3 regions of the Arthrobacter sp. AL05 genome follow, and region 1 is predicted to be linked to each of the others. Evidence: riboswitches for the same ligand, from Rfam matches in the RefSeq annotation. Region 1 holds a riboswitch; each other region holds the start of a gene.
The links. Region 1 has a riboswitch for cyclic di-AMP ahead of QK287_RS14415 (hypothetical protein). Riboswitches for the same ligand answer to the same signal wherever they lie in the genome.
Positions count from the first base shown of each region.

Region 2: another riboswitch for cyclic di-AMP. It lies ahead of QK287_RS12075 (hypothetical protein); the one in region 1 lies ahead of QK287_RS14415 (hypothetical protein).
Region 3: another riboswitch for cyclic di-AMP. It lies ahead of QK287_RS15675 (NlpC/P60 family protein); the one in region 1 lies ahead of QK287_RS14415 (hypothetical protein).

Region 1 is NZ_JASBRC010000012.1:55,380-61,549, forward strand. It holds gene QK287_RS14395 (nucleoside deaminase) at 1-418, opposite strand, end outside; gene QK287_RS14400 (phosphatase PAP2 family protein) at 568-1,332, shown strand; gene upp (uracil phosphoribosyltransferase) at 1,345-1,980, shown strand; partial or broken gene QK287_RS18520 (VOC family protein) at 2,074-2,332, shown strand; gene QK287_RS14410 (HAD-IA family hydrolase) at 2,405-3,088, shown strand; gene QK287_RS14415 (hypothetical protein) at 3,131-3,865, opposite strand; cyclic di-AMP (ydaO/yuaA leader) riboswitch at 3,865-4,051, opposite strand; gene QK287_RS14420 (HAMP domain-containing sensor histidine kinase) at 4,162-5,793, opposite strand; gene QK287_RS14425 (response regulator transcription factor) at 5,797-6,170, opposite strand, start outside.
Region 2 is NZ_JASBRC010000009.1:28,101-34,270, forward strand. It holds gene QK287_RS12065 (DUF5129 domain-containing protein) at 1-104, shown strand, start outside; gene QK287_RS12070 (dihydrofolate reductase family protein) at 193-780, shown strand; gene QK287_RS12075 (hypothetical protein) at 838-1,572, opposite strand; cyclic di-AMP (ydaO/yuaA leader) riboswitch at 1,577-1,775, opposite strand; gene QK287_RS12080 (hypothetical protein) at 1,948-2,223, shown strand; gene QK287_RS12085 (DNA alkylation repair protein) at 2,246-2,899, opposite strand; gene QK287_RS12090 (universal stress protein) at 2,973-3,431, opposite strand; gene QK287_RS12095 (DinB family protein) at 3,509-4,021, opposite strand; gene QK287_RS12100 (sulfite exporter TauE/SafE family protein) at 4,192-4,956, opposite strand; gene QK287_RS12105 (rhodanese-like domain-containing protein) at 4,953-5,561, opposite strand; gene QK287_RS12110 (rhodanese-like domain-containing protein) at 5,668-5,970, opposite strand; gene QK287_RS12115 (metal-sensitive transcriptional regulator) at 6,116-6,170, opposite strand, start outside.
Region 3 is NZ_JASBRC010000014.1:79,988-86,157, forward strand. It holds gene QK287_RS15665 (metal-dependent transcriptional regulator) at 1-48, shown strand, start outside; cyclic di-AMP (ydaO/yuaA leader) riboswitch at 163-401, shown strand; gene QK287_RS15670 (M23 family metallopeptidase) at 406-1,227, shown strand; cyclic di-AMP (ydaO/yuaA leader) riboswitch at 1,374-1,532, shown strand; gene QK287_RS15675 (NlpC/P60 family protein) at 1,790-2,566, shown strand; gene QK287_RS15680 (HNH endonuclease) at 2,788-3,288, shown strand; gene QK287_RS15685 (NTP transferase domain-containing protein) at 3,360-4,043, shown strand; gene QK287_RS15690 (DUF6457 domain-containing protein) at 4,040-4,327, shown strand; gene QK287_RS15695 (molybdopterin-binding protein) at 4,324-5,820, shown strand; gene fdhD (formate dehydrogenase accessory sulfurtransferase FdhD) at 5,897-6,170, shown strand, end outside.

The DNA of each region.
Region 1 (6,170 bases):
GGTTGAGCCGGCGCTCGCGGAGGATGTCGAAGACGGAGCCGGCGGCCCCGGCCTTCTCGTCCCACGCTCCGAATACCACGCGCGGAATCCGGGCCAACACCACGGCCCCGGCACACATGGCGCAAGGCTCCAGGGTCACCACCAGGGTGCAGTCCGCCAAACGCCAGCCGTCCCCGCCGTTCCGGCCCCGCGAATCAGGCTCCTGCAGCCGCGCGGCAGCCGCCCGGATGGCTACCATCTCGGCGTGCGCCGTCGGGTCCCCGAGGGCCTCGCGTTCATTGCGGCCGCGGCCGAGCACCGTACCGTCCGGACCGATGACAACGGCGCCGATCGGTACGTCCGCAGTGGCCAGTGCGGCACGAGCGTCCTCAAGGGCCAGGCCCATCCAATCGGCATGGCGGGGGTGCGGGGAAGTCATGGCTCAATGATAGTTTCGACAGTAAGCAAGCTGTGCAGCCCGGCTGCCCGGCACGACATTCGGGAGAAACCGTGAAGACCGGGACAGAGCGCTGGTTGACCCGCCGTTGGGGTAAATGGGTGGTGCCCTACGCGGCGCTGTGGGCCACGATGCTGATCGGCGGTGTGGTGGTGCTGGTCCTGGCCCTGCTAAGCGCCGAGGTCTACGACAACGTGGTGGACGACGCCGGCCTGGCCAACCTGGACAAGCCCACCCTCGGGATGATGGAACAGTTGCGCAGTCCCGCCCTCGACTCGTTCGTCACGGGATTCACCAATATCGGCGGCGGGATCGGGATGCCCATCCTGGCCAGCCTGCTTACGGCGGCGCTCATCTGGGCCAGCCGGACCTGGCGGCCGCTGATCCTGATCGGAGGCGCCGCCGCGGTCTCTGTGACGGCAACCGCCATCGGCAAGAAACTGATCGGCCGGACCCGCCCGGACCACACCGACGCCGTGCCGCCTTATGAGTCATCGCCGTCGTTCCCCAGCGGCCACACGCTCAATACCACTGTGGTGATCGGCCTGGTGGTGTACCTCGCATGCCTGCAGATCACACGCACCATCGCCCGGGTGGGCCTGATAGCGGCCGGCGCGGTCTTCATCTTCGCGATGGGAATGAGCCGGGTCTATCTGGGCCACCACTGGATGACCGATGTAATCTTCGGCTGGATTCTGGGCCTGGCATGGGTCGGGATAGTGATCCTGGCCCACCGGCTCTTCCACGTCCTGCGGCACCGCGAACAGGCCGGTCCAGCCCCGACGTTTGACAACGAGGTCCACCTTAACGCCGACGCCACCGGCGGCAGCACTGCGGGTGAGGAGCGCGACGCCGGCGCCCCCGGTCCCACGGGCAGGACCCCATCCGCCGGGTGATAGTTTTGACCCATGCGCACTTTCGTTGTGGACCACCCGCTGGTCGCCCATAAACTCACCGTTCTGCGGGACAAAAACACCCCGTCCCCGGTCTTCCGCCAGCTCACCGAGGAGCTCGTCACGCTCCTGGCGTATGAGGCCACCCGCGATGTCCGCACCCAACCGGTGACCATCGAGACGCCGGTCAGCACCACAGTTGGCACCGCCTTCACCAAACCGACTCCGTTGGTTGTCCCCATCCTGCGAGCCGGCCTCGGCATGCTCGAGGGCATGACCAAGCTGGTCCCCACCGCTGAGGTCGGTTTCCTGGGCATGGCCCGCGACGAAGAAACCCTGGACATCATCACGTACGCCGAGCGCCTCCCCGAGGACCTCACGGACCGGCAGATCTTCGTCCTGGACCCCATGCTTGCCACCGGCGGGACGTTGCGCGAGGCCATCAAGTTCCTCTTCAAGCGCGGCGCCTCCGATGTCACCTGCATCTGCCTGCTGGCCGCGCCGGAAGGCCTGGCGAAGCTGGAAGAAGAGCTGGCTGACGCCAACGTCACGATCGTGCTTGCTTCGATCGACGAGAAGCTCAACGAGAAGTCCTATATCGTCCCGGGTCTGGGCGACGCCGGCGACCGTCTCTACGGTGTGGCCGGCTGAGCCAGCGCCCGGCAGCAACACCGGCGCGGCGGACCTTCCCACCAGTGGGGGCCCGGCCTGCCGGGAAACTCAACACGGGACTGGCCTGAGCCCATGGACTGGAAACTCGAACTCATTTTAGTTCCCGTATCCGATGCCGGGCTCGGGCTGCTCGATCGCGTTCGGTGAGGGCCCCAGCGATGCACCGCCGGGTACGGCACCGACCCTGCAACTCGTGGTCAGCGACATTCAGGCCGCCCACAAGCAGCTCAAGGACAACGGCGTGGACGGCAGCGGCGTCGATGTCCAGGACTGGGGACATTTCCTCTACTTTGCCGATCCCGACGGCAACAAGTGGGCGGTGCAACAGCTCACGGCACGGTCAACCGGCTCCGGACAGCCAAGGGATCCGGAACATCCGGTTGGTACGCGGCAAGATGGGACGATGACTTCAGTTACCGGCACCGCGCTTCCGACCGCCTTCACCGTCCGGGCGGTGCTTTTTGACATGGACGGGACTCTCGTTGATTCCACCGCAGCGGTGGAACAGGTCTGGGGGGAGTTTGCTGCCCGCTATGGTCTGGACCTTGCCGAGATCCTGCGCACCTCCCATGGCGTTCAGGCAGCGGACACGGTGCGGCGCTTCGCGCCGGCGGGAGCCGACGTCGCGGCCCTCACCGCGGAACTGGGTGCCATGGAACGCGCCAGGACTGCCGGCATCGTGGCATTGCCGGGCGCTGCCGGGTTGCTGCGCCTGCTGCCGGCGGACGCCGTCGCCCTGGTGACATCGGCGGACCGGCTGCTGGCAGACATTCGGATGGCCGCCGCCGGTCTTGCCTTGCCCGCCACCGCCGTGACAGCAGATCTCGTCGGCCGCGGTAAGCCACACCCGGAAGGCTACCTGCGCGCGGCCGAACTGCTCGGAGTGGACCCGGCGGACGCTGTGGTTTTCGAGGACGCGCCGGCCGGCATCGCCGCCGGCCTGGCTGCCGGGATGCGGACGGTGGCGGTAGGCCCGAACCCCGGCGAACTGCCCGACGGCGTGCTGCGCATCGCCGATTACTCAGCCGTCTTGTGCGAGGTCGGGGTCGACGACGCCGGCCGCAGCATCATCTCTTTCCGGCTGTGAAACCGTGGCCCCGTTTCGAAGGGCCGGTGCCTCCGCCGCAGCTCAGTACCAGTTGTTCGCGTAGTGGAAGTTCAGCGCCCCGCACGGTGAGCCGTAGCGTTCCTGGACGTAGTTCAGTCCCCAGTTGATCTGCGTCCGGTAATTCGTGAGGTAGTCGGCGCCTGCGCTGGCCATCTTCTCGGCCGGGAGGGACTGAACCACGCCGTAGGCGCCGCTGCTCGGGTTGGTGGCAGTAGTCTTCCAGTCAGACTCCTTGGTCCAGAGTTTGACCAGGCACTGCATCTGGCCGGCGTCCCAGCCGTGGGCACCCAGTTGGCTGGCCGCATAAGCCTGCGCTCCGGCGGGATCGTCAACGGCAACAGGAACCGGCGCGGGCTCCGGCGCCGGTGCGGCGGCGGGGGCCGGTAACTCGGCAGGCTTAACCTCGGCGACCGGGGCCGGGGTATCGGCCGGCGGGCTAACGGTCTGGTTCGCCACCAGGACGCGTTCAAAGTCGAGGTGCTGCAGCGGATCCGCACTGACTGCCGATTTTGTGGCGCTGCTGGCGCTGCTGGCGTTGCGGGTGGCTGTCTCCGACGCTTGGCCGGCGGCGCCGGCTCCCACGAGCACTGCACACGCCGCTGCGACAACTGCCGCCCGGCGGCCGGTGGAGCCCAGGCCGGTGGTGAACCGGGACAGGGCCGACGCCGGTTTGGCGGGCTCGGCGCGGTGTCGCGACGGCTTGGAGCGCCTCTTTACATCGCCCTCAGGGCGTGTTTGTACCGTGAATTCAGTCATGGTCGCCTCTCAACGCCTGCGGAGTTAGCTGTCGGGTTCGGATGAGGTCACCCGGCCGCACGGAATCTCACGTGACGGCTTCACCCCAAGGGCGCAATGTGCAGAAATGCCCGGGAACTCTGGGTCCCCCGCCTCTGCCTAATCCAGCGGAATCCGGGAGGCGGCAGAGTTTGGCGTGCATCCGGATATGCGGTCCGAGTGATGACCGCACGCTAAAGACGGTACAGGACCGGAACGCCAATGTCACATTTCGATAACAGGAGCGGCGGGTTCGGCGCGGCGGATTGCTTCGCGGATTAGCTGGAGCGGCGGGGTGTCCGGTCCTCGGCCGGAGCGTCCGGCAGCCGAACGGTGAACTCGGTCCGGCCCGGCACCGACGTTACGCTGACAGTGCCGCCATGGGCTTCGACAATCGACTGCACAATTGACAATCCCAGCCCGCTGGTGCCCTCAGACGACGCGGCAGTTCGGGCCGGGCCGGCAGCCGCGGCGGCGAGGGGTGAGTCCGCACCCGGTGCGGACGGCAGCCGGTGTGCGCGCAGCGGCACGAGCGGGCGCGGCCGGCCGGATACCGGCGTTGTACCGGTTGCAGGATTCCTGCGCGACGCATCCGCGCGCGTAAACCTCGAAAAGACCCGGTCCACGAACTCCGGGGCGATCCCGGGGCCGTTGTCCGTTACGGTCATCACGGCGGTGCCGTCGGGAGCCCGCTGCACAGCTGTCACCACGGTGGTGCCGGTTCCAGTGTGCTTGCGTGCGTTGGAGAGCAGGTTGGCCAGAACCTGGTGGAGCTGGGTCGTGTCGCCGCGGACCACCACCGGCTCCGCCGGGAGCTCCAAGTGCCATACCCGGTCCGGTGCCATCACTTTTTCGTCGCTCACCGTCTCGATGGCCAGCTGGGTGAGGTCCACGTCGCTGAGGCGGAGCGGCCGGCCCTCGTCCAGCCGGGCTAGCAGGAGCAGATCCTCCACCAGGGTGGTCATCCGCTCGGACTGGCTCTGCACCCGGGCCAGGGACTTCTCGCCGTCTGGGGTGAAGTGTTCGGTCATCCGCATCAGTTCGGTGTACCCGCGGATCGCCGTCAGGGGTGTGCGCAGCTCGTGCGAGGCGTCTGCGACAAACTGGCGGACCTTCATTTCGCTCTTCTGCCGGGCTTCGAGTGCGTTGGATACATTGTCCAGCATCAGGTTCAGGGCGTGGCCAACACTGCCCACCTCGGTGCCGGGATGTGCTGCGGATGCGGGCACCCGCATGGCAAGTCCGACTTCTCCGGCGTCGAGGGGGAGGCGGGACACTTTCGTGGCCACCTCGGAGAGCTGATCGAGCGGCTTCATGGTGCGGCGAATCAACGCCGTGCCGGCGAGGCCAATGACAACAAGGCCGCCCGCAGAGACAAGCACCATAGTCCAAACCAAAGAGGCCAGCGTGTTCAATTTCTCGGTGAGCGGCAGCCCGGTCACGATCACGCCGCCGTCCGGGGCCGTGAAGGCTACCAGCCGGTAGGCCCCGGCGGAAAGAGACCGGTTGACCGGCTCGCTGCTCGCAGGGAGCGACAGGAGAGCTGCGTTGTCCTCCCTGGTCAGGGACTTTCGGGTGGCGTCTTCGGCGAGGAAACCGGCGCCGCGTACCGAGCCGGCCACGATCCTGGCGTTAAGGGTCCCGATTCCCTGGCCCCGGGCCTCAAGGGGGTCGGCGCGGCCGCCGGTGCGGCCAAACTCGCGGGCACGGTCCGCGGCTTGCGCGAGTTGTGTGTCGAGCTGCCTGGTCAGGAAGGAATCCATCGAGGCGTAACTGACTAGGCCGACAGCACCGCAGATCGCCACCAGAAGGGCCATGGCAACCAGAACAAGCCGGGTGCGCAGGTGCCAGCTGGAAGGGGTGTGCCACACGGGTCCGGCGGGGCCGGCCCTGCCGGAACGGACAGGCACGATTCAGTCCGCCGGCTTCAGGACATAGCCGGCGCCGCGGACCGTGTGGATCATCGGCGGGTGGACGGCGTCGACCTTTTTGCGGAGGTAGGAGATGTAGAGCTCCACGATGTTGGCCTGCCCGCCAAAGTCGTAGTCCCAGACACGGTCCAGGATTTGGGCTTTGCTGACGACCCGTTTCGGGTTCTCCATGAGGTAGCGCAGCAGCTCGAACTGGGTGGCCGTGAGGTGGAGCTCGTCACCTGCGCGCCGCACTTCCCGTGTGTCGATGTTCAGGACAAGGTCCCCGACGACGAGTTCGGCCGTATCCATTGCTGCCACCCCGGACCGCTGGACCAGCCGGTGCAGGCGGAGCAACACTTCCTCCATGCTGAACG
Region 2 (6,170 bases), on a different contig from region 1:
CCGGTGTCAGCAGCGTCGGAAGCGCCCGCGGCGGCGGCGGCACCACCGGCTACGGCGCAAGCGGCGGAAGCTTCTCCGGGTCCGGCAGTTCATCCAGCTTCTAACGGTTCGGCCGGAATTGACCCTACCGGAGAGCCGAACTGCGGCGTACGCTCGAACTCCCGGGGTGCCGGGCAGCGAAGGAGTGATGCAATGCACAAAGTCATTCTGATGTTTCAGGTATCCCTGGACGGATTCATCGAGGGGCCGGGGCAGGACCTGAGCTGGCATCGGGTCGATGAAGAACTGCACCAACATTTTAACGAAGAGCTCCGCGGCATGGGAGCGTTTCTAGACGGCCGCGTGACGTACGAGATGATGGCCGAGTACTGGCCCACGGCCGCCCAGGACCCGTCCAGCACGGCCCCGGAGATCGAGTTCGCCGGGATCTGGCGGGACATGCCCAAGGTCGTCTACTCCAGGACCTTGTCGAAGGCCGGCTGGAATACGCAGGTGGTGCGCGAGGTCGTTCCCGGGGACGTGAGGCGGCTCAGGGAACACTCGGATGGCGACCTTGCGCTGGGCGGTGCAGAGCTCGCGGAGGCCTTCAGGCGGCTGGGGCTGATCGATGAGTACCGGATCTATGTGCACCCGGTCCTGCTTGGCCGGGGCAAGCCTTTGTTTCAGGCGGCCGATGACATCACGGCGCTCCGGCTGCTGGAGAGCCGTACCTTCGGCAGCGGGGTGGTGTTGCTGCGGTATTCCCCGGAGCCTGCCTCCGGGCAGACCGAAGGCCGGTGATCCGCTGCCCCCAAGGCAACCGATCGACCGGCCTTCAGTACAGTGCCTGCGGTTGTGCTAGCCGGCGCGGACGAACGTTACGGGCCCCGTGGCGGTCAGCCAGGACAGCGGGTGGGCCATGGTGGCGTTGACACCGTTCATGCCGCCGCTGATGGCCTGGCCGTTGCCGGCGTAGATGGCAACGTGGCCGGACTGGACAATGATGTCTCCGGGCTGGGGGTCGCCGACTACCTTCCCGTAGTTCATAAAGCCCATCGGACCAATGTCACCAACCGGGATGCCGGCAGCGTTCAGGGCCTTCTCGACCATCGCGGTGCAGTCCTGCGTGATGCCGACCTGGCCGTACGCCACGGCCAGAAGGGTGGCATTGACCCCGCCGGCAGCCGGGGCAGCAACAGGAGCCGCTGCCGGCGCAGGTGCAGCCTGGACGTTGACAGTAGCCTTCGCGGCGGCAGGGGCGGCAGGGGCGGCCGCACGGGCCGGTGCTGCGGGGGCCGCGACGGGCTGGGGTGCCTCGACCACGGGCGCCGGGGCAGTCTCAACGACGGGGCGTTCGAAGGTGATCTGCACAGCGGAGTCCGCCATAACCGGGGCGGCGACCACGCCCTTGACATCGACGGAACTCGCGGGTGCGGAGTCGCGCTGGGCAGGCACGTCCGCTGCATTGGCGGCCATCGCGCCGCTGAAAACCATTCCGGAAGCGGCGGCGAAGACTGCGGCCTGACGGCCGATGGTGCGGCGGGTACTGCGAAGATCGTCGCGGTTGGGCGCGTGAGTGTTGCTGAAAGTCATTAGTTGAGCCTCTCCCAATGCCTGCGGGGTGAGCTGTCGGATTCGGATGGGAGACACCCGGCCGCACGCGGACCCGATCATGTCGGGCCGTGCGGCTTCACCCCAAGACCCCTGGAGAACAGCGGGCCAAAAGTGGTTTCCCCGTCTCTGCCGGACGTTGCTGCGAGTTATCCCCGCGCCGCGGCAGAGTTAGGCAATCGGCTGGGGAGAGCCCGTCTCGGAGACAACAGGCACCTAACAAAGATAACGGAATGATCACAACATGTCACGTTGCGGTAACGGCGGACCGGGCTGCGGGGGCCCGCTGGCCCTTCCCGCACGCGGTCACAGGCATAGGATGTTGCCAACACCGTCCCCCGAAGCAGAGGCCCGAAAATGACCGCTCCCCACGCCGCCCGGCCCGCTGTGGCAATCTGCCAGCTCAGTAACCAGCCGTTGGCGGACTTCAGTGTCAACACCGAACTGCTGGTCCTGGAAAACGGGGAAGTCCACGTTTCGACGTGGGACGCCGAGCCACGCGACGGCGGCTTCGATGTTCGCGTCCTGAATGACCGCGTGGATACCCTCGGCTACATGGTGATCACGGATTGGGAGTTCTTCGACGAAAAGGCCTACGCCGTTGTGGAGCGCCGACCGGGCCACACAGGGTAGCTTGCCGGCCGGGACGTCCGGGTCAGAACTCCAGCTCCGGCCGGTGCCGTTCCATCTCGGCGAGCATCAGGGCCACCGCGACGTCGGTGACCGCACTCTCGCCGTCCTGCCCCGACTCCGCTCGGGGTGGGCACGCCAGCGCCGATCGGGCGTGACGCACGAACCGGGGCCAGTCCCCTGCGCCGGTGCGGAGTGCGCGCAGCGGGGACAGCAGGGCCGCGCGGCGCAGCCAGCCGTCGGGATCCCGAATCCAACGGTCCAGGACGCTGTCGGCGCGCACCCTGCCGACGACGTCGAGCCCGGCGATCAGGGGACCAACGACGTCGATGGCCAGCGGATCAACCAAGGCGCCCAGCCGCGCACTCCGCACAAATCCCTCGATCCGGGTCAGGTCCGTATTGGTCAGCACGCCCACTTTTGACTGCAGCAGCACAACGGCGGCGAGGCGGCGTTCAAAGACCGGCACGTCCCACAGCTCGGAGCCCAGGGCGGTGATGTCATCATGGGTCAGTTCTGGATGGCGGCGGAGGGTGTCACGGACGGTTCCGCGGACGGCTCCGACCGATGCACCGTAGTACCGGTGATTGCTGCCGTGCCTGGCCTCAGCGTCCTCGGCTCGGCTCCACGAGGACTCGCGCTGGAGGGCCGCGTCAATAGCATCACACGCATAGCTCATGGGGATATTCTCCCGCAGACCCTGGGCTGTTGATGATCCGGACCGCAAGGGGCGAGCCAACGGGCCCCGCTGCTCAAGACTCCTTGGGCCGGACAACGAGCACAGGGCAGGGCGCGTGATTGATGATCTGTGTTGCCACCGATCCCAGGTGCAGCCCGGGGAATCCGCCGTGACCACGCGCCCCCACGACAACGAGGTCGGCAGCCTTGGCGGCGTCGAGCAATGCAGACGCCGCCGAATCGCCGTGAACGACCTCTCCACTGGCTGCCACGCCCTGGCTTTCAGCAGTCTCCAGGGCAGCAGCCTGCAACGTCTCGGCTGCGCGTCGGGGGGAGTCCTCTGCCACAACTTCGCCGGCGGCCGTTTCCAACAGTGCGGGGTACCAGGCGAGCGGGGGCTTGCTCCAGGCGGTGATGAGGCGAATCCGGCCATTGCGGCGCTTTGCCTCATCCACGGCCCACTTCAGTGCACTGTCCGAATTCTCTGAGCCGTCAAAACCAACCACAATGACAAACGGGCCTGTACTGGTCATGTCTTTTCCATTCTCTAGATTCAGTGGGCGAGGTGGGCGAGTCGGTCGTGGCGGGAGCGAAAGCCGGTGCCAGTGGCCTAGACCTCGACGGCGGGTTTCAGCCCCTTCGCAAAGGCTGCCTGGCCCACGTGCTGGAGGCAATCGGCAAGGGTGCTGACCAGCCGCGCCCCAAGGGTGACGGGCGGGTCCCAGCGGGTATCGACAATGCGGTCGAAGTCCTTGTCGCCGAGGGATTCCAGGAACTGCACGGTCTGCCGGTGAACCGCGTCATAGTATTCCGCCAGGAGCTCCGGGGAGGCTTTCACCGCGTCGACCTGGTCCGAAGTATGGCGGTATCCGGTGTCTTTGGCAGCCAGGGGCAGATCAAAACGATCCGCAAACCCCTCCGCAATCCAGACCTGTTCCAGTCCTGCCGCAGCGGCGAGTTGCGCGTCCTCCACCCGGCTGAGATGCCAGATCAGCCAAGCCATCGAGTTTCCGGTGCCCGCTGGCCGACGGAGGAGGGCCGTACCGTCACTCCCGTCAAGGGTGTCTGCCACGGTTTCACGGAGCCGGCCGAAGGCGTCCAGCAACAGTTCGTTGGATTTCATCGAGTCCCCTCATCGAGTAGCGTCGCTCCGCCCCATGCTTGCACGGAGAACACTCCCCCGGATAGGGCCGAATCGATCCTAAGTCCGGCCTGATCTTCGATCCTGCGTCCCGCCTTCAGCACACGCCTTCAGCACACCGCCTTCAGCACACCGCCGCCGTGCGAACGTATTCAGGAGAGCAGCGCCTGCACCGTCACGTAGCTTGCGACCAGCAGAACCAGGACGCCGAAACTTCGCTTCAGGACTTTGTCCGGGATCCTGGTCCCGAGCCTGCCGGCAAGGAGGGACGTGACCATGGCCGCGCCGGCGAAGGCGGACGTCACGGCCCAGTCGATCTGCAGGTCCCCGAGGTGTGCAGCAAAGCCGGCCACCGAGTTGATCACGATGATCACCAGTGAGGTGCCAACGGTCACAGCCATCGGCAGGCCCAGGACAAGGGTCAGGGCGGGGACGATCAGGAAGCCGCCCCCCACTCCGAGGAGACCGGTCAGGAACCCCACGACGGCACCGGTGGCGATTGCCTTGGGCAGGCAGCTGCGCCAGTTGACGCCTCCGCCGGGCAAGGCGCAGGAACCGCCGGACGCCTTGGACGGAAGCATCATCCGGATCCCGGCGAGGACCATAATGGCGGCGAAGGCGAGCAGCAAAACCTTCGGGTCGAGGAGCCGGTTAACGAAAGCACCAAGATACGCGGTAGCCGTGCCGGCTGCGCCGATGATAAGAGCCAGCCGCCAGTTCACACCGCCCCGCAGCCGGGGCAACACCGCGACGGCGGAGGATGCTCCGACCACAACCAGCGACGTCGGGATTGCCGCACTCAGCGGCAGCCCCACCCCGTAGACGAGGGCGGGGACGGCCAGGATGGACCCGCCGCCGCCAACCAAGCCCAGCAGGCCGCCGACGATCAGTCCGAACGCCGCCGCGGTGATGATCACGCCTTGATGCCCAGGTTCTGCAGCGCCTGGTGTGCGGTGGGCTCATTGACCGAACGGTTCCAGGGCATCTTGGAAAGCATCTGGCCCATGGCGCAGCTGTTGGTCGCAGCCGAGAACGTCAGCCCGGCGCCAATGCCGCCGGCGAGCAGGCCCAGTTTCGGCGAGAGGAACCTGCTGCCCACCACACTGGCCAAGACCAGGGATCCGGCTGTCATCCGGACCTGGCGTTCCATGGCCCAGGTGCTTTTGCCCTTGACTACGTTGCCGCCGGCGGCAGCGAAGGCAGGAACCCCGCCGGCCAGCACGCTGGCGCTGCCCAGGCCAACGGCGTCGAGGTACTTTCGGGCCTGTTCGGCCCGGCTTCCGGACTGGCACACCAGGACCACGCGGGTGCCCATCTTGGTGGCAAACTCTTCAGTATGTTCACTGAGCATGGGCAGCGGAACATGGTAAGAGCCCTTGATATGCAAGGAATCAAACTCGGCGCCGCTGCGAACATCGATCACCATCAGGTCATCGTGGTTGTCCTCCCAGTCCTTCAGGGTGGACGCGTCAATGGTCTGCGGCGCGGGGCGGGCTGAGGCGGTGTTGGGTGCGATAGTCATAATCTCTTTCGGTCTGGCTTGGGCGGTTCCGGCGGTTGGGCGCGGAAGCGGAGGGTGGCCTGGCAGCTCAAAACTGGGAACGATGCCCCGGCACACCCGTAAGGGGTCAGCCTGTGGGGAGTCCGGCCGCGGTCCAGTCCAGCATCCCGCCGGTCATTGTGAAGGAAGTAAAGCCGGCCGCTGCCAACTGCTCGGCGGCGGCTTCGCTACGCCGGCCACTGCGGCAGACGGCAACCACACGGCGGGATTTGTCCAACTCCCCCAGCCGGGCCGGCAATTCACCCAGTGGGATGTGCTTGGCTCCGGCGATCATGCCGGATGCAACTTCATCGGCCTCGCGAACATCCACAATCTGGATGTCGCTGTCCTTCTGGAGGTGGTCGCTAAGCTGCTGGGAGGTCATGTCCATGGGGTTGCACCTTTCGGGATGCTGGTACGGCTACGTGGCGAATCCGGCCCTATACAACATACCCCTCGGGGTATGTGGTTTCAAATTTCAGGCCCGGGTCCGGGCCGATCCCCTCGGCATCGACGTCCCGGGAGGCGCCGGCACCTCAGGCCAGGCGCAGGAACAATCCTCGTATTTCCTCAAGTGTGAGTTGCTGGCCC
Region 3 (6,170 bases), on a different contig from region 1:
TTACCGCCTGAGGTCGCTGCCCACGTCTTTGTAACCATCGCTTCCTGAGGTTGCCGCGACAACCCGGGGCCGTCCGCGAGTTGTCCACAAGCTGATAACGGATTTATCACTGGACGGCTTAATCGCCTATAGTTGGAGACTAGTACCGATATCAAAGCGTTATCTGATCCGAAGCCGAGCCCTGCCAGCGGAACAGTCGCAGAATCATCTCCTGGCAGGGGCGGGGGAACCACTTTTGGCTGTTTAGCGGCCTTGGGGTGAAGACCGTCAGCGGCAAGTACCCACAAACACGGAATCCATCGGATGCCCCTGCGCGTGATTGCTTGCCACGGCGGACCGGGTCGTTGATCTCTCTGACCCGAATCCGACAGCTAACTCCGCAGGCTCTCCAGAGAGGAACCGTTGTTGACCACCCAGACCGCCAAGGGCCGCCGCCGTGCGACCGGCCCTGCCTCGGAGCCGCGTCCCGCCGCTGCCATGACGGCAGAGCGTCCGCGTGACGCGCACCGTGACGCGCGCAGGGACCGCCGCAGCCCCTTCCGCCAGGTAACAGATTTTGCCGCCGCCAGCGGTGTAGGCCAAAAGGCGGGTCTTGCACTGGCCGCTGCGGGCTTGGCCCTCACCGTCACAGTTCCCGCAACTGGCCCTGTTCTGGCCACAGACGCCGGCTCCGGCGCGGCAGCCAGCCCGGCAGCCGTGCAGCCCGATGTGACAGCAGCAGCGGCCAAGATCGACTTCAGCCGCACGGCAGTAACCACCAAGGGCGATCCGGACGGAAAGCTCAAGCAGTTGCTCAGTGCACAGTCCGCTGGCTCGATCACCCGGGCGGCCTCCGCAGGCAGCCTTGGGGCGCCGCTGGACCAGATGGTCACGGCGTCGCCGTTTGGCTACCGCGTCAGCCCCATCACCGGAGGCTCGGGCGAGTTCCACCGCGGGCAGGACTACTCGGCGCAGTGCGGCACCGTAGTCCACGCTGCCGCGAGCGGCACCGTGACATTCACCGGCTGGCACCCCTACGGCGGTGGTAACCGCGTGGTGATCGACCACGGCAACGGCCTGGAGACCACCTACAACCATCTGTCCTCCGCCAGCGTGAAGGTGGGGCAGCAGGTCTCCCGCGGGGATGTTGTGGCTCTTAGCGGCACCACCGGCGCCTCCACCGGCTGCCACCTCCACTTCGAGGTTATGGTCAACGGCGAAGTCGTCGACCCGACCGGTTGGCTCTGAAAATAGAGGGGACACTCTCGCATTCTGAGGACACGCCGTGATCCGAATGTGACATTAGGGTCCAACTGCTGTAAAGTTTGAACCACGCCAACTTTTTCGAAGTTGGCGCTCTTGAGTGGATTGCCTAGCTCTGCCACCGCTCAAGGTCCGTTCGCATGACATCGTCTGGCAGGGGCGGGGGAACCAATTTTGGTCTTCGCAAGAAGGCCTTGGGGTTAAGTCGCAAAGCTTCCCAGGAAGCAGCGCGGCCGGGTGACTCCCATCCGAATCCGACAGCTCACCTCGCAGGCATTGGGAGAGGCTACTTTCGTGCATACACGCCAAAATTCCGCGCTTCACCGCGCTTGCGCTGCTCTTTCGAGCCCGCTGGAATCCAATGAACGCGCCGGCCTTGCCGGTGCCCGGACCGCAGGCCACACGGTTGCCGCTTTTGGCGCGTCTTCGCAGTACACCCTTCGCTAAGTAACCCATTTTCGGGGCGATCCGGCGTACCCCCAAGATGCCGGAGCGTCCTCAGCCCGCGCCTAAAAGCGCGGACCAGGAACACGAAAGAGAGAACTTAATGACTACTCGTGCAAACGCACGGCATCGCGCCGAGGTCACCAGGACCAACTCGCTGGCCGTCATTGCCAAGGCTGTCGGCGGCAACGCCGGCGGCATGGGTCGCCAGGCCGCAGTTATCGCTGCTGCTTCCGGCCTCGTCCTGACCAGCGGTATCGCAGCCAATGCTGCTGAGGCCAACGTTCAGCGCGAATCCGCCTCCGCTTCCACACTCGACGTCCAGTCGAGCACCCCGGCTGCCATCTCGGCTGCTTCCACTATCGCGATCTCCTTCGAGAAGCCGGCCGTCACCACCACCCCGGCTCCGGTTGTTGAGGCCCCGAAGCCCGTTGTGAAGGTCCAGGAAGCGCCTGCTGCCAAAGCGGCCGGTACCCAGGTAGCTGCCGCCGCAACTGCCGCCACCGGCACCGCGGTAGCAGCCGTTTCCAAGGCGCCGGCCGTCGCCAGCGGCATGGGCGCAACGATTGCCGCTGCCGCTTATGCCCAGCTCGGTGTTAGCCAGGACTGCACCGCACTGGCCACGAACGCGCTCGCTGCCGCAGGCATCAATTACCACGGCTGGCCGGCAGGTTACCTGTCCCTCGGCCGCACGGTGAGCGCCGCCGAGGCACAGCCGGGCGATCTTGCCTACTACCAGAACGGTGGCGCCGGCATGGCCCACATCGCCGTCTACGTCGGCAACGGCATGGCCGTTCACGGCGGCTGGAACGGTGGAACCACCTCCCTGCAGACGGTCAACGTCGGCTCCGGCCCGGTCTTCATCCGCGTCGGCGGCTAAGACAGCAGCTTTAGCAACACCTAAGGACCCCCGCCAAACGGCGGGGGTCCTTTGTGTTGCCGATCCGTGAACTTCGGCCGACACGGGCAGGGGAGAGCAAAAAAGATTCGGCGAATTGCCATGTCCGTGTTTACTCTTGTTTTGTCGATCCATAGCCCGACCATGCACAGGGCAGCCGGCCCTCGTGCCCCTGGCGGGTGCGGCCGTGAAGAGGTATGCGGATGCGCACTCTCGTTCTTAATGCTGGATATGAGCCGCTGGCGGTGGTGACCTTCCGCCGGGCGCTTGTCCTTGTGCTGACCGGGAAAGCCAGCGTAGTGGCGGAAGGCGGCGAACCTGTGGTTGGGCCGCAGGATGTGCTGGGCCGGCCGTCAGTGATACTGCTGCACCGCTATATCAGGCCCCGGTACAACACCACTGCGGCGGTGAGCCGCCGCGGTGTGCTCCGCCGGGACGGACACCGGTGCGCCTATTGCGGCAAAGCCGCGCACACCATCGACCATGTCCAGCCCAAATCAAGGGGTGGCGCGGATTCCTGGGAGAACCTGGTTGCTGCCTGCCTGCGGTGCAACAACGCCAAAGGGGACCACACCCCGGCGGAGATGGGTTGGAAGCTCGGGTTCAGCCCGGCACCACCGAGGGGCACCATCTGGCAAATCAAAGAGCTGGAGAAACCAACACCGGCCTGGGACCCTTTCCTGCTGCCGGAATCCGCTGCCTGAATCCGGCCGGCGTTGGCTCGGACCCGGCCGGGGGCTTCGGTGGCGGGCCTGGAGGGCGCTAGGCTGAGCCGGTGGAATTCGATGCTGTTATTCTCGCCGGGGGCCGATCGTCCCGGCTCGGAGGTGTCCCCAAGTCCGGACTGATCCACGACGGCGCCACCCTCCTGGCGGGTGCCCTGCGTTCTGCGCGGGGCGCGGTGGCTGTAGCCGTCGTCGGGCCCGACCCGGGACCGCTGCCCCGAGGTGTGGTGCGCTGCCGCGAGGACCCGCCCTTTGCCGGCCCGGCCGCCGCCGTCGCCGAAGGCCTTGCTGCGCTGGAACGCAGCCGCGGCGCCCGGCCCCGGACCCCGTACACCCTTGTCCTGGCCGTTGACATGCCCGGGGCAGGTGCCGCCGTCCAGGCACTGCTGGACGCGGCGGCGGAAGCACCGCCTGGTGACGGCCTGATGGCCGTCTCAGCAGAGGGTCGGCGGCAGCCACTTGTCGGCTTATATGGCACAACCGTGCTTTTACGTTGCGCCGCGGAAGCTTCGCAGCGCGGCGCGCTCGAAAACGCGTCCGTGTTCGCCCTTCTTGCTAGGCTGGAGGTGCGGGAAGTCAACGTCCCCCAAGGGTCTACCGACGATGTGGACACATGGGGCGATGCCGCCGCGTTAGGGGTAAGCGGACCGGCCGGGGCCATACCCGCGACAGCCGACAACCCGGCATCCGGCCCGGGCTCCCCGGCTGAATTCAAACTTGGAGGCAAACGGTGAAAAGCCAGGATGAAACTCTGGAAGAGTGGTGCCGCGCCCTGCTCCAGGCCCTGGAACTGGACGACGTCGGGATTGACATCAACGAGGTTCTGTCCCTGGCAGGGGTCGCGGCGCACTCAGTGGTGCGCCCTGCGGCCCCCCTAACGACCTTCATCGCCGGCTTTGCCGCGGGCCTGGCTTCCGGTTCCGGCCAGGCCACGGATGCCGTCTCGATGCAGGCTGCGATGGGCGTGGCCCGCAAACTCGCCAAGGACTACGCAGCCAACGAAGCATCCGACGCATGACCACTGCACCCCTGCGGGGCAGTGCAGTTGGCGCGGGGGAAGTGCCCGAGCCCGGGCTCAGCGGCCCCCTGGCCGGGGTGGACGCCGGTGAGGCCGCGGAACGCCCAGCAGTCAGGCCCGATGCGGCGCAAGCCGGGCCGCATCGGCACTTGGCCCACACCTGGCAGGAAGCCCGGGAGCTCGCTTTCACCTGTGCAACTCCCGTCCCCGCCGCTCCCGTGGCCCTCCGTGCCGCTCTGGGGCGGACCCTGGCCGCTGATGTGGAAGCGCTCGTGGACATGCCGCATTACGCGTCCTCAGCCATGGATGGCTGGTCCGTCAATGGAAGCGGACCGTGGATCCTTGCCGAACCAGGCCAGCGGCTGGCTCCGCACCAAGCAAGCCCGATTGTTACCGGCGGGCTGATCCCGGCCGGGGCGAAGGCTGTGCTGCGCAGCGAAAGCGGCACCATTGTTGCCGACGAGGATGGGCTCCCGGTCCTAAAGCTCGGTGGAGCTGCGAAGCCCGGCGAGCCGCGAAACGGCGAGCACATCCGGAAAGCAGGGGAGGAAGCCGCCGCTGGCGCGCTGCTGATTAAGGGCGGTACCCTGCTCAACCCTGCGCACCTGGCCCTTGCCGCCCTGGCTGGCCACGACAGCCTCCCGGTGCAGGGCAAAGCCGTGGTCCGGCTGGTATTTACCGGATCCGAGGTGCTGGCAGCCGGGATTCCGGAGCCGGGGAAAGTGCGCGACACCTTCGGTCCCCAGCTGGCAGGCGTGGTGGAAATGCTCGGGGGGATCTGTACCGGCGAAACGAAGATTGGCGACAGCTACACCGAATGGCTCAGCGCACTCGAAGACACCGACCCACCGGAGGACAGCCCGGGGGCTGCTGCCGGGCTGCACCACGGGTCCTCAGGCGCTGAGCTGCTGCCCGCCGACGTCGTCATCACCACGGGCGGCACCGGCATGTCAGCGACCGACCACCTGCGCCGTTCGGTGGCCGAGCTGGGCGGCCGCCTGCTGATCGACGGGATCGCCATGCGACCCGGACATCCGGCCGTGCTGGCCGAGCTGCCGGATGGCAGGTTCATCATCGGGCTGCCGGGCAACCCGCTGGCGGCCATGATGGCACTATCAACCATCGGCGCTCCGCTCCTGGCAGCGCTGGGGCACCGGCCGGTTCCGCCCGTCACGGCAGTGCCCTGCGGCGCCACCCTCGAAGCGGACCCCGGCCGGACCCGGCTGATGCCGTTCCGGCTGCTCTACGGCATGGCATCACCGGCGCAGCACACCGGCCCGGGAATGATGCGCGGACTGGCCGCCGCCGACGGCGTGCTGGTGGTCCCGCCGCACGGCGCACAGCTGGGGGAAACCGTTCCTGCCTTCGCGCTGCCCTGGGGTGCACCCCTGCCGGACCCCGCCGCGGCGAAGGACAAGCCTGCGCCCAGGCGGCCTGCCAGGAAGCCGGTGGGCACTGGCGGGCCCGTGGACTGGAGTGAACTGCTGGGTTGACGCCCGGTGTTGAAGACGCGCTGGCCTCCCGGCCCGGCGCTTGCCATGATGGAACTATGTTGGTTAGGAAGACCTGATGGGCCGCGTTACGCAACGCCGCAAGGTGCACAAATATGTCCTGGACGGATCCCCCCAGGCCCTCGAATTTCCGGTCCGTCACCGTGAAGACGTGCTCGCCGTCGAAGAGCCGCTGGAGATCCGGATCGACAGCCTGTCCTTTTCCGTCACCATGCGGACGCCGGGCAACGACTTTGACCTCGTGGCGGGTTTCCTCGTCTCCGAAGGGGTCATCTGGAACCATGAGCAGCTGGTTTCGCTGCGGTTTTGTGCCGGGGAGGATGAAAACGGCG